Regions from separate parts of the Peribacillus sp. NPDC096447 genome, predicted to be linked through region 2. Evidence: predicted binding sites of a transcription regulator. Region 2 holds the regulator's gene; the other holds the start of a gene.
The links. Region 2 encodes NrdR, which represses ribonucleotide reductase genes. Its sites were predicted from a motif close to AACACNATATATNGTGTT; they were not measured.

Region 1 (5,607 bases), 350 kb from region 2:
CAGTGTTTTCCACTAGGTAACGCAGAATCCTTGGGTTTTGCATTTTAGAAATGATGAACTCTGCAATATCAGGATGCCAATCAGCAAGCATGATCATTTGCGCGCCGCGTCTGCTACCGCCCTGTTCAACAAGATGCGTCAGTTTCGCAATATCGTCAAGCCATGACACTGAACCCGAGGATTTTCCGTTTACGCCTTTTGCCAAAGTGTTTCTTGGACGCAGTGTCGACCCGTTCGTTCCTACTCCGCCGCCGCGGCTCATGATTTCCATCACTTGTTTCCTATGTTCTGAAATACCTTCACGTGAATCCGGTACGAATGGCATTACATAGCAGTTGAAATAAGTAACATCCGTATTGGAACCTGCACCATATAATACTCGTCCTGCCGGGACAAAATTAAGGTTCTTTAATTCTTCATAGAATTTATTGAACCATTCCGTTCTCTTTTCTTCCGTGGTTTCCACTGATGCCAATCCCGTTGCATTACGTTTCGCAATTTGTTCATAGTATATTTCAAGCGGCTTTTCGATAATATCCAAAGGGCGATTTACAATTCCCGTCTCCATTTCTTCCGGACTATCCAGAACGCCACGGAATTCTTCATCCACCAAAACCTTCGCTTTTTTTGTTTCCCAATCTATTTCAACGATGTAACCGAGACCCCTTGCCGGGAATTTCGGATCTTCCTTAATCGTCAACACGACGAAATCGCCTGCCGAGAGTGTGATTTTTTCAGTATCCTTAAAAGAATAGCGGTCAAGCATGACTAGACGGGACACTCCCTTATGCGCCATTTTCATATCAGCCGTTACAGGGTGAACCTGGGGAAATAAAGAAATATCCTTATTCAACCTTTCTAGATCAACCTTTAAAGCTTCTTTTATTACAACCGACATAATTCCCTCTCCTTTATATGTTTCAAGATCCGTTCTTGCTGCCGCAAAAATCCTTATGTAGCCTTACATGTCCGTTTCGCTTAACAAGTACCCTAAATTTATCATAGCGAAACTCAAAAATCAACATATAGTGTCGCATTAAATATTTCAACCACTATATATTGTGTTTGTTTTGAATAACTTTTTATTTTGTCAAACGATAAATCAATTAAGATAGTTAGCAAAAGGGAGGAAAATGTCGATTTACAATAATTTTTCATCAGATTTCAATTAATTTGGACCTTGCTTTTTCCCCATCCCTTTTAGGGCTTATCCCTGCAAGGGATGTGTTATTTGGTCAAACAAATCTGAAAAAACTTTTTATTATCCACTCTGATTATGCTTCCTCTATCTCATGAAATTCCATTCATCGCTTTCATATTTGCTTTCTGCAATGGCCTTCACTTCCAGCAATTGCTTTTCGGTGAGGACGTATGGCTCTAAATCGATTGAAAGTCCTTCGGCAAAACCTTTTTCAAAAGCTTCTTTCGCTTCAGGGATGGTAATCTTTCTCCCGGCAATGTCATTTATGGCCACAGCTTTGTTTTTTAGGTTTTTTTGCATTCTCTCTTTAACCCTGTCATTTGAGAATTTAAATACGCTAAAGAGCTTATCATCATCCAGTTCAAGCAAAATGGACCCGTGCTGAAGGATGACGCCTTTTTGCCTGGTTTGAGCGCTGCCAGCGACCTTCCTGCCCTCAACGACCAGTTCATACCAGCTTGGAGCATCAAAGCAGACCGAAGATCTAGGCGATTTTAAAGCCGCTTTTTCCTGATCGGTTCGAGGCACGGCAAAATAAGCATCCAATCCCAGATTCCTGAACCCCATTAATATTCCTTCAGAAATGACACGATATGCTTCAGTAACGGTAGTCGGCATTCCCGGATAGGATTCTGGAACGATTACGCTATAAGTCAATTCATGCTCGTGCAGTACCGCTCGTCCTCCTGTTGGCCTGCGAACAAAACCAAGGCCCTGCCTTTTGACCTCTTCCATATCAATTTCCGCTTCTGCCTTTTGAAAATAACCGATTGACAATGTAGCTGGATCCCAGCCGTAAAAGCGTATGATTGGCGGAATTTCCCCTTTGCTTTGCCAGTTTAACAGCGCTTCGTCCAGCGCCATATTAAAAGCCGGTGAACAATACCCCGAATCTATAAAACCCCATTTATCTTTAGTCATCCTTACCCCTCGTTTCGATATACTGTTTTTCAATACCCCACAAAAAACTCACATGTAGTAGTTTAACAGACTTTAACACTCTAAAAAAGAAAGTGCTATCAAGTCGATGAAGAATTTGATGAAAATTCTTTTTGATTATTGGGTAAAGCAATTATATAATAAAGATTGTCTGTATTCGTTAAGGTAGAAGGGAGTTTTTATGTTTGGAAATATTATATACACTGCTCATCATCTTGGGAGTGGTTATTGCGTATTCACTTTTTAATTGGTACCGCCAGCGTAAAATCGTTAAAACACTAACACAGGACGAATTTATCGCTAACTACAGAAAAGTGCAGCTAATCGATGTGCGGGAACCGAATGATTTCGAGAATGGTCATATCTTAGGCGCAAGAAACATCCCTATGACTCAAATGAAAACACGCTTGGTCGAAATTAGGCCGGACAAGCCTGTATATTTGTACGCTCAAAGCGAAATCATCAGCGGCAGAGCTGCAGCCATGCTATACAAAAAGGGCTACAGGGAACTTTTTCACCTAAAGGGCGGTTTCAAAATGTGGACCGGGAAAATCAAAGCAAAGAAATAAGACCCCATCTCCGCATGGGCTCTTTTTAATTCAATAGCTCAAGGAAAAGAAAGTTAACTGTTGGACTTTAATGAAATCTTACATAAACATGAAAAATCCCCGCCGGCAGGCAGGGATTTTTTTCGTATAAGCTATCAATCTAGGCTTGATAACGCAGAACAGGTTTTCTTGCAGCAAGAGTTTCATCAAGCCGCTTTATAACGGTTGTATGCGGAGCTTCCTGGACGATTTCAGGGGTTTCTTCCGCTTCCTTCGCAATCTGGATCATCGCATCAATGAACGCATCCAGCGTTTCTTTTGACTCGGTTTCAGTCGGTTCTATCATCATTCCTTCTTCCACGTTCAACGGGAAGTAAATGGTTGGAGGATGATACCCGAAATCCAGCAATCTTTTGGCTATATCGAGAGTCCTTACCCCCAATTTCTTTTGCCGGCGTCCGCTTAATACGAATTCGTGCTTACAATGACGATTATATGGCAAGTCAAAATAAGGTTCCAACCTACGCATCATATAATTGGCATTGATGACAGCATTCTCGGTGACGGCTTTAAGGCCATCAGGACCCATTGAACGAATGTACGTATATGCCCTCACGTTTATCCCGAAATTACCATAATAAGGTTTTACCCTGCCAATCGATTGCGGACGATCATAATCAAGAACGAATTGCTCCCCTTGTTTGACCACAAGCGGTTTAGGCAAGTAAGGAATCAAGTCAGCCTTCACTCCTACCGGGCCGGAACCCGGACCGCCGCCGCCATGCGGACCTGTGAATGTTTTATGGAGATTTAAGTGAACCACATCAAAGCCCATGTCACCCGGGCGTGCTTTTGATAGGACTGCATTCAGATTGGCTCCGTCATAATAAAGCTTCCCACCTGCATCATGGACAAGTTGTGCCATTTCCAAAATGTTTTCTTCAAACAATCCCAATGTATTGGGGTTCGTCAGCATCAAGGCCGCCGTATCAGGTCCGACAACACGCTTTAAATCTTCAAGGTCGACTAATCCATTTTCATCGGATTTCACTGTAATCGTTTCAAGTCCGGCAACAGTGGCAGAGGCAGGATTCGTACCGTGTGCAGAATCAGGTACAATTACTTTCGTGCGTTCTGTATCGCCATTCGCTTCGTGAAAAGCGCGAATCATCATTAACCCTGTCCACTCACCATGTGCACCTGCTGCAGGCTGTAATGTCACTTGGTCCATCCCGGTGATTTCCGTTAAGTGTTCCTGCAAATCAAATAAGAGTCCCAATGCTCCCTGAACGGTAGCCGGATCTTGATATGGATGGATATGGGCAAAGCCGTTGAAGCGTGCCACATTTTCATTTATTTTCGGATTATATTTCATCGTGCATGAACCCAGCGGATAAAAACCCGAATCCACCCCATGATTCCGTTTGGAGAGTGCTGTATAGTGACGCATGATATCCAGTTCGGACACCTCAGGCAGCTCTGCCTCTTCTTCACGGATGTAGTCGGCAGGAAGAATTTCTTCGAGCGGAATAGTTGCAACATCCATTTCTGGCAGACTGTACCCGATTCGACCGGAAGTACTGATTTCAAAAATGAGTGATTGATCTTGATTATTCATGTTGATCCCCCAATTCCTGCGCAAGTGCATCAATTTCTTCTTTTGTTCTAAGTTCAGTTACCGCAACCAGCATATGGTCTTTCAGCTCAGGATAAACCGTCCCTAAATCAAAGCCGCCGATCATCCCTTTTTCAAAAAGGTTTTTATTGATTTCTGAAAACGAAGCAGGCAGTTTAATGACAAATTCATTGAACGAAGGACCGTCGAATATCACTTCCACCCCTTTTGCCATAATTGCTTTTTTCGCATAATGAGCTTTTTGAATATTTTGCACGGCCATTTCTTTGACACCCTTTTTCCCAAGCGCGGTCATTGCAACAGAAGCTGCCAACGCATTCAAAGCTTGATTGGAACAAATGTTGGATGTGGCTTTGTCACGGCGAATGTGCTGTTCACGAGCTTGTAGCGTCAGTACGAATCCCCTTTTACCATTTTCATCCACTGTTTGACCGACGAGTCGGCCCGGAACTTTCCGAACAAGTTTATTAGTAACGGCAAAATATCCACAATGAGGTCCGCCGAATGCCGCTGGAATGCCGAATGGCTGAGCATCACCCGTTACGATATCTGCACCGAGTGCACCAGGGGATGTCAAAGCTCCCAATGCAAGCGGGTTACTGGAAACGATAAACATGGACTTGACTCCATGAATGATTTCCTCCATTTCTTTCAATGGCTCGATGCGGCCAAAAAAGTTCGGATATTGCACGATCACTCCTGCAATGTCATCATTCGCCAATTCCCTTAAAGCAGCTAAGTCCGTCACACCGTCTTTATAAGGAATTTCGACCACTTCCACGCGTTGCCCTTTCGCATATGTCTTAACGACTTCTCTTGATTCAGGATGAACGGTTCCTGAAATGAGAATCTTCTTGCGTCGTGTCTGGCCTGAAGCAAGCATGGCTGCTTCAGCTAGCGCTGTCCCGCCGTCATACATGGAGGAGTTAGCCACATCCATGCCCGTCAATTCACATATCATCGTTTGATATTCAAAGATGGCCTGAAGCTCGCCCTGTGAAATTTCAGGCTGATAGGGTGTATAAGCCGTGTAAAATTCAGAACGGGATAGAACATGATCGACGATGACCGGTGCATAATGGTCATAGACACCCGCACCAAGGAAGGAAGCATAGTTTTTAAGATCCGCATTCTTGGCAGCAAGCCTTGATAATTCTTTCATTAATGCAGGTTCCGATTTAGCAGGCTTGATATCGTATTCTCCTTGAAAACGAACGCTTTCAGGGATATCATTGAAAAGTTCTTCAGCAGTGGATACCCCTATCGCTTTCAGCATTTCTTGT
Region 2 (5,607 bases):
ATTGATCATCACGCCTTCAACCACTTTCAAATCACCGCTTGATGGCTCTGCACCGCCAGACAATTGCATCAGCCGCTCCCTTGGGGAAATCGTCTCCAAATGACGGATTAACTCTTGTTCCTGTGTTTTCGGTTCCTCTTTTTGTGTCCTTTCACGAATCGGCTGCACCCGATTGACAAGGGAAGGCATATCGGCCTGCCGTTCGATCTGGTACCAGTCCCTTGCCGCCTTTCTGAGCACTTCCTCATCGATCTCATCATCCAATGAAACGGCATCCATTACTAGTTTTTGCATTTCAAGCGGATCGATGCCATATAAAAAGGCAAGTTTGGCAATCGTACTTTTTATTTTCGGAGTAAAGGCCTTTTTCGGTACGATCGAGGATTTTATCCCGGCAAATAAAAGGTCAAAATCAAATAAGTCATCAAACCCCGATGGCTCGACGCCTTCCGTCCGATCGATGTATTGCTGTTCAGGCATCGGTTGCCATTCATCTTTCGCTTCATCCGTTACATATAAAGAGTCCAAATGATCTGATGAGAATACTTCCGCAAAAGATTTAGTCACACCTTCATATTGATCGGTTAAGATATGGTCATCACAAAAGAATCTCTTTAACCGGTTGAATTGCGCTTTACCGATTTTTTTGTATAAGTAAATATTCAGCATTCCATCCGTGAAAAACTGCTGGGGGGAAAGCGGCGGGTTTAACTCATAGATGAATTCCTTCGTTTCATTTTTCGATTTCTTATATACATTCAACAGACCGATTCCCTCAAGTAAAAGCCGTGCTTCATAAATATCACCTAACTTAAGGCCGATGGTATTCATTAATTGATAATGTGAGGAGGTTTCCGACCATAGCCTGTTTTCCTCCAACTCACTCCATAACGTCATATATAGGCTAATGCAGATAGGTCCAATAAGAGGTTGATATAGTCGGGTAAGTATTTTCCGATCATAATCATGAAGCAGCCCCGCAGATGAGACCAAATATGAATCAGCTGGGAGCAATTCTTGCCAATGCTTTGACATCTCCATTCAAACCTTTCAAAAGATGTAGTGAAAAAAGAGCCAAAGTGAATCTTCAGCTCTACTTTCTTTCTTTATTTATCAAATCTTTCAATTCATCGATAAAGACATTGATGTCTTTAAATTGTCGATAGACGGATGCGAACCTTACATAGGCAACCTCATCGACTTCTGCCAGCTTGTCCATCACCATCTCGCCGACACTGTCGCTTTTCACTTCCGATATGCCCTGGTTGCGTAGTTCTTTTTCTACATAACTGGTAATTTGCTCTAGTTCTTTCAAGGGAACCGGACGTTTTTCGCAAGCCCTGATTAAGCCACGCAGGATTTTATCACGACTGAACTCTTCCCGCGTCCCGCCCTTTTTCACTACAATAAGCGGTGTTTCCTCCACCTTTTCAAATGTCGTGAATCGAAAACCACATGCCTCACATTCACGGCGTCGTCGAATCGATTTACTTTCATCGACTGGCCTGGAATCGAGCACTCTTGTTCCGTTATATTGACATGATGGGCATTTCATCATTATCAGCTCCGTATTTTATGTAGGACTCCCCTATCTAAATGTTCCCCAAGGAATTACTTCTCTATCTTAATCTTATATTAAATGGAACGGCCAGTACAAGTAAAAAGTGTAACTCCCGGCAGAAGGCACTTTTTGTTCTGCCGTTGAAGCACCTTTGTCAAAGTCTTTATGCTGCAAGGGCATCCTCCCCTATAAAGGGAAGCAGACTGCCGATTGATTGCATTAAAAAAGAGATGCACCCATGGCATCTCTGTGTATACGTGTTTTTTATAGGGCACTTATATTGGCTTTTTTCATTTGTACAGGACCTAATCCACGTGGTAATTCTATGTTTTCACGTGTTTGCGCATTCAAAGCTTCTGCAATATAATCTGCCGCAATATTCGGATCCAAGTTACCGCATGTATAGACATCAATGCTCGCATAGCCGTGTTCTGGAAAACTGTGAATCGTTAAGTGTGATTCAGAAATGATGACAACCCCGCTTACTCCTTGTGGAGCAAATTTGTGAAAGGCAACTTCTCGTACCTCTGCACCTGATTTCAAAGCAGCATCAACAAAAATCTTTTCAATTAAATCGATATTGTTCAGTTTTTCAAAGTCACAACCCCAAAGTTCAGAAATGACGTGTCTACCCATAGTTTCCATAGTGTAAGCTGTTTCCATATTAAGCTTCCCCCTTACCATGATTTAAAAATAAGTTCTGATAACTACCACGGGGGAAAGTTAGTCCAAAGAGGTCCTAACCCTTTAAGTAGCCATCATGCAAACCGCTATTGAAGAAGTTCACGATTCATAGTATATATGGTTTGAATTTTTTTTGCAACTCCAAATTGAATTTTTGGAAAGATAAACTTTATATGTAATAGGGATATTGCGATTGGAGCAAATTCTGTTTTCTGGTTTATTCAGCGCCTTAAAGCAGCAAGGAATTGAATGATCACTGTATTAAAAATAGTCCGCTAAAAAAATTTTAGTGGGCTTAAACTGTGGACCATCTCGATAATAATTGAGTTTGTCTACATTTTTTTAGGATTTTAAAATTTGGACGTTGATTGGAACGTAAGGCATTCGCTTTCCGCGGGCGGTCCGGGAGCCTACTCGGCGCGATTGCGCCTGCGGGGTCTCCCTTAATACGCTTTTCCCGCAGGAGTCTCGAACACCCGCTCCAAACAACTTTGTTTTACATTAAGATAGAAACTCGTTTTGCCTACAGTCTATTTAAGGTAAAAAACCAAGGCGGTTAAAGACAGTTCAACTGACCCTGAGAGTGGCTACTATGTGAAAAAGAACGAACAAAACAAGTTCGCCTGTTCGTTTCATGCGGTATCAGACCGCAATGGATTTGTGTTGGGGACGATATTTCACCTGAAAATACACATGTTAGCCATATTAGAGCCTCTGGTTGAACGAGTGATTGAGAAAGTTGAATAACCAGAAGCAGTTGCCGCAGATGCAAAAGAAAAGTATGGTATGCGTTAGGTCACTATTCTCTATAACTGCTTCAAATCCAATAAAAAATCAAAAATAGCCCGCTAAAAAATTTTAGCAGGCTCGTTTTTTTCATTTTATTTTACTGATAATTCGACTTCGGAAGTTTTTTTCAACTCGGAGCCAACCAATTTCACTAGGTCCACTACCCGATTGGAGTAACCCCACTCATTATCATACCATGCAAGGACTTTCACTTTCCTGTCCCCGATCATCATCGTCGTCAAACCATCGATGATTGCAGAGTGTGGATTCGTTTTGAAATCACTGGAAACTAAAGGTTCCATCGTGAATTCCATGATTCCTTTGAGTTCATTTTCTGAAGCATCGATGAATGCTTGGTTCACTTCATCAATCGTGACATCACGGTTTAAATCCACAACAAGATCGACTAAAGATACGTTAGGTGTCGGTACGCGTATCGCCATTCCATGAAGCTTGCCTTTTAATTGCGGCAACACCAGTGAGATGGCTTTTGCAGCTCCTGTAGTCGTGGGAATCATGCTTTCCGCAGCGGCACGGGCACGTCTCAAGTCTTTGTGCGGGTTATCGATATTATTTTGATCATTTGTATAAGAATGTATCGTTGTCATTAAACCGTTGTTTATCCCGAATTTTTCATCAAGCACTTTTGCAACCGGTCCAAGGCAGTTCGTTGTACAAGATGCATTGGATATGACGAAATGCTTGTCAATGTCCAGCACTTCCTGATTTACTCCCATCACAATGGTAACGTCTTCATTTTTACCCGGGGCTGATAATATAACTCTTTTTGCTCCTGCGTCTAAATGAAGAGCCGCTTTAGAACGATCATTGAATTTGCCAGTGGCTTCAATTACAATATCTATGTTCATCTCTTTCCAAGGCAATAGCTTTGGATCGCGGTTATTTATTAGTTTTACTCGGCGGCCATTCACTACTAGTGAATCATCTTCAGCTATAATGATACCGTCGAATTTACCATGTATCGTATCATATTTTAGTAAGTGTGCTAAAGTTTCAGCTGGATAGCTTGCATTAATGGCAACAATGTCCAAACTCTCATCTAATATGGCTTTTCGGAAAACCATTCTTCCAATTCTCCCAAATCCGTTAATCGCTATTCTTGAATTCATTGTTCGGACCCTCCAGAAATATTAGTGTTATACTTATTACCTTTCACATGTAATTAGTATAACATAATTCAAAGGAATTGTGCTAATAAAAATGCGGATTGTTCTTATTTTTTCAACACAAAAAGAAGAAACCGGGCGGTTTCTTCTTTTTGTGTTGATTATATGACATACCATTCGCTAAGTATGGACTTCACTTGCCGCTTCGTTTCATTAATGTCACCATTATTATCGATGACGGCATCCGCTAAAGCCTTTTTATCGGCCAAGGGCATTTGCGAATTGATCCTGGCAAGTGCCTCCTTCTCCGAAAGACCATTCCTGTTCATTAATCGCTGCAATTGAACTTGCTCATCCACATAGATCAAAAGCGTCTTATCCACCATGAATGTCAGCTTGCTTTCGAATAGGAGCGGAATATCCATGAACACCGTTTCTTCTCCCGATGATAGTGCCGCTTCCGTTTTCAGCCGCATCCAATTCCTGACGGCAGGATGCACGATGCTATTCAATAGCAATCTCTTTTCTTGATCATTAAATATGATCGACCCGAGCTTTACGCGATCTATATTCCCATCCGTCAATAAGATATCTTCACCAAATGCCTTCACAACTTGGTGATAGGCTTCTTCACCTGGCTCAACGACAGCACGGGAAGCCAGATCTGCATCGACAATCGTGAATCCGAGTTCCTGTAAATAGAGGCTGACGGTGCTTTTCCCACTGGCAATGCCTCCGGTGATTCCGATGATTTGTCCCATAAGCTCCCCCTTTTAAACTTATCATAACTTGAATAAACCGATGATAATCAATAGTACACCTGGAAGAAAGGTCAAATGCTGGACAACTTTATTATTTGAAAGCAATTTCCCGCTTTGAATTCCGCTCCAAATGAAAATCGAACTCATAACAGCGATGCACCCTGCGAGGATGATCGGCGAAATCCCGATCATAGCCGCTCCTACTCCGGCCCCGAACGCATCCAGCGAAAGTGCAAAACCGAGAACAAGCGCTTCGACACCTGTAATCGTACCTGATTTATCAAAATCGGCATTCAATGGTTTTTGTAAAATATTAATGACTACTCCAAGTGATTTAATTTCAAAATTAAAGATGATCTTTTCATGATATCTATCATCTTTCAAATCTTTTTCAGGCTTAAAATACTGGTATACCATCCAGCCACCAAGAAAAATGAGGATGATGCCGCCCGTTTTTTCAGCCGCCCCGATAGATATGAGCTGACTGATGAATTGTCCGATGACCATCGCTATGCCTAAACTCAATGCAGAACAAAATGAGATGACCGCTATTGACCTTAAGGGGATTTTCATCTTCCGCATACCGAATGTCAAACCTACGCCAAATCCGTCAATACTAACTGCAAAAGCGAGAAAAATAATTTGTAGCCACATCGGAATATTACTCCTTCCCTACTCGTTGCTA

Region 1: a site for NrdR is predicted at 1,049-1,066, ahead of ACIQZD_RS01940 (vitamin B12-dependent ribonucleotide reductase). Genes of this name have one in related genera too.

Annotation. Positions count from the first base shown of each region.
Region 1 covers NZ_JBIWEV010000001.1:388,978-394,584, forward strand. Annotated here, with positions in the region: gene ACIQZD_RS01940 (vitamin B12-dependent ribonucleotide reductase) at 1-898, opposite strand, end outside; gene ACIQZD_RS01945 (lipoate--protein ligase family protein) at 1,286-2,122, opposite strand; gene ACIQZD_RS01950 (rhodanese-like domain-containing protein) at 2,326-2,709, shown strand; gene gcvPB (aminomethyl-transferring glycine dehydrogenase subunit GcvPB) at 2,849-4,306, opposite strand; gene gcvPA (aminomethyl-transferring glycine dehydrogenase subunit GcvPA) at 4,299-5,607, opposite strand, start outside.
Region 2 covers NZ_JBIWEV010000001.1:741,524-747,130, forward strand. Annotated here, with positions in the region: gene ACIQZD_RS03705 (replication initiation and membrane attachment family protein) at 1-1,035, opposite strand, end outside; gene nrdR (transcriptional regulator NrdR) at 1,094-1,555, opposite strand; gene speD (adenosylmethionine decarboxylase) at 1,826-2,206, opposite strand; gene ACIQZD_RS03720 (glyceraldehyde-3-phosphate dehydrogenase) at 3,127-4,164, opposite strand; gene coaE (dephospho-CoA kinase) at 4,323-4,922, opposite strand; gene ytaF (sporulation membrane protein YtaF) at 4,944-5,576, opposite strand.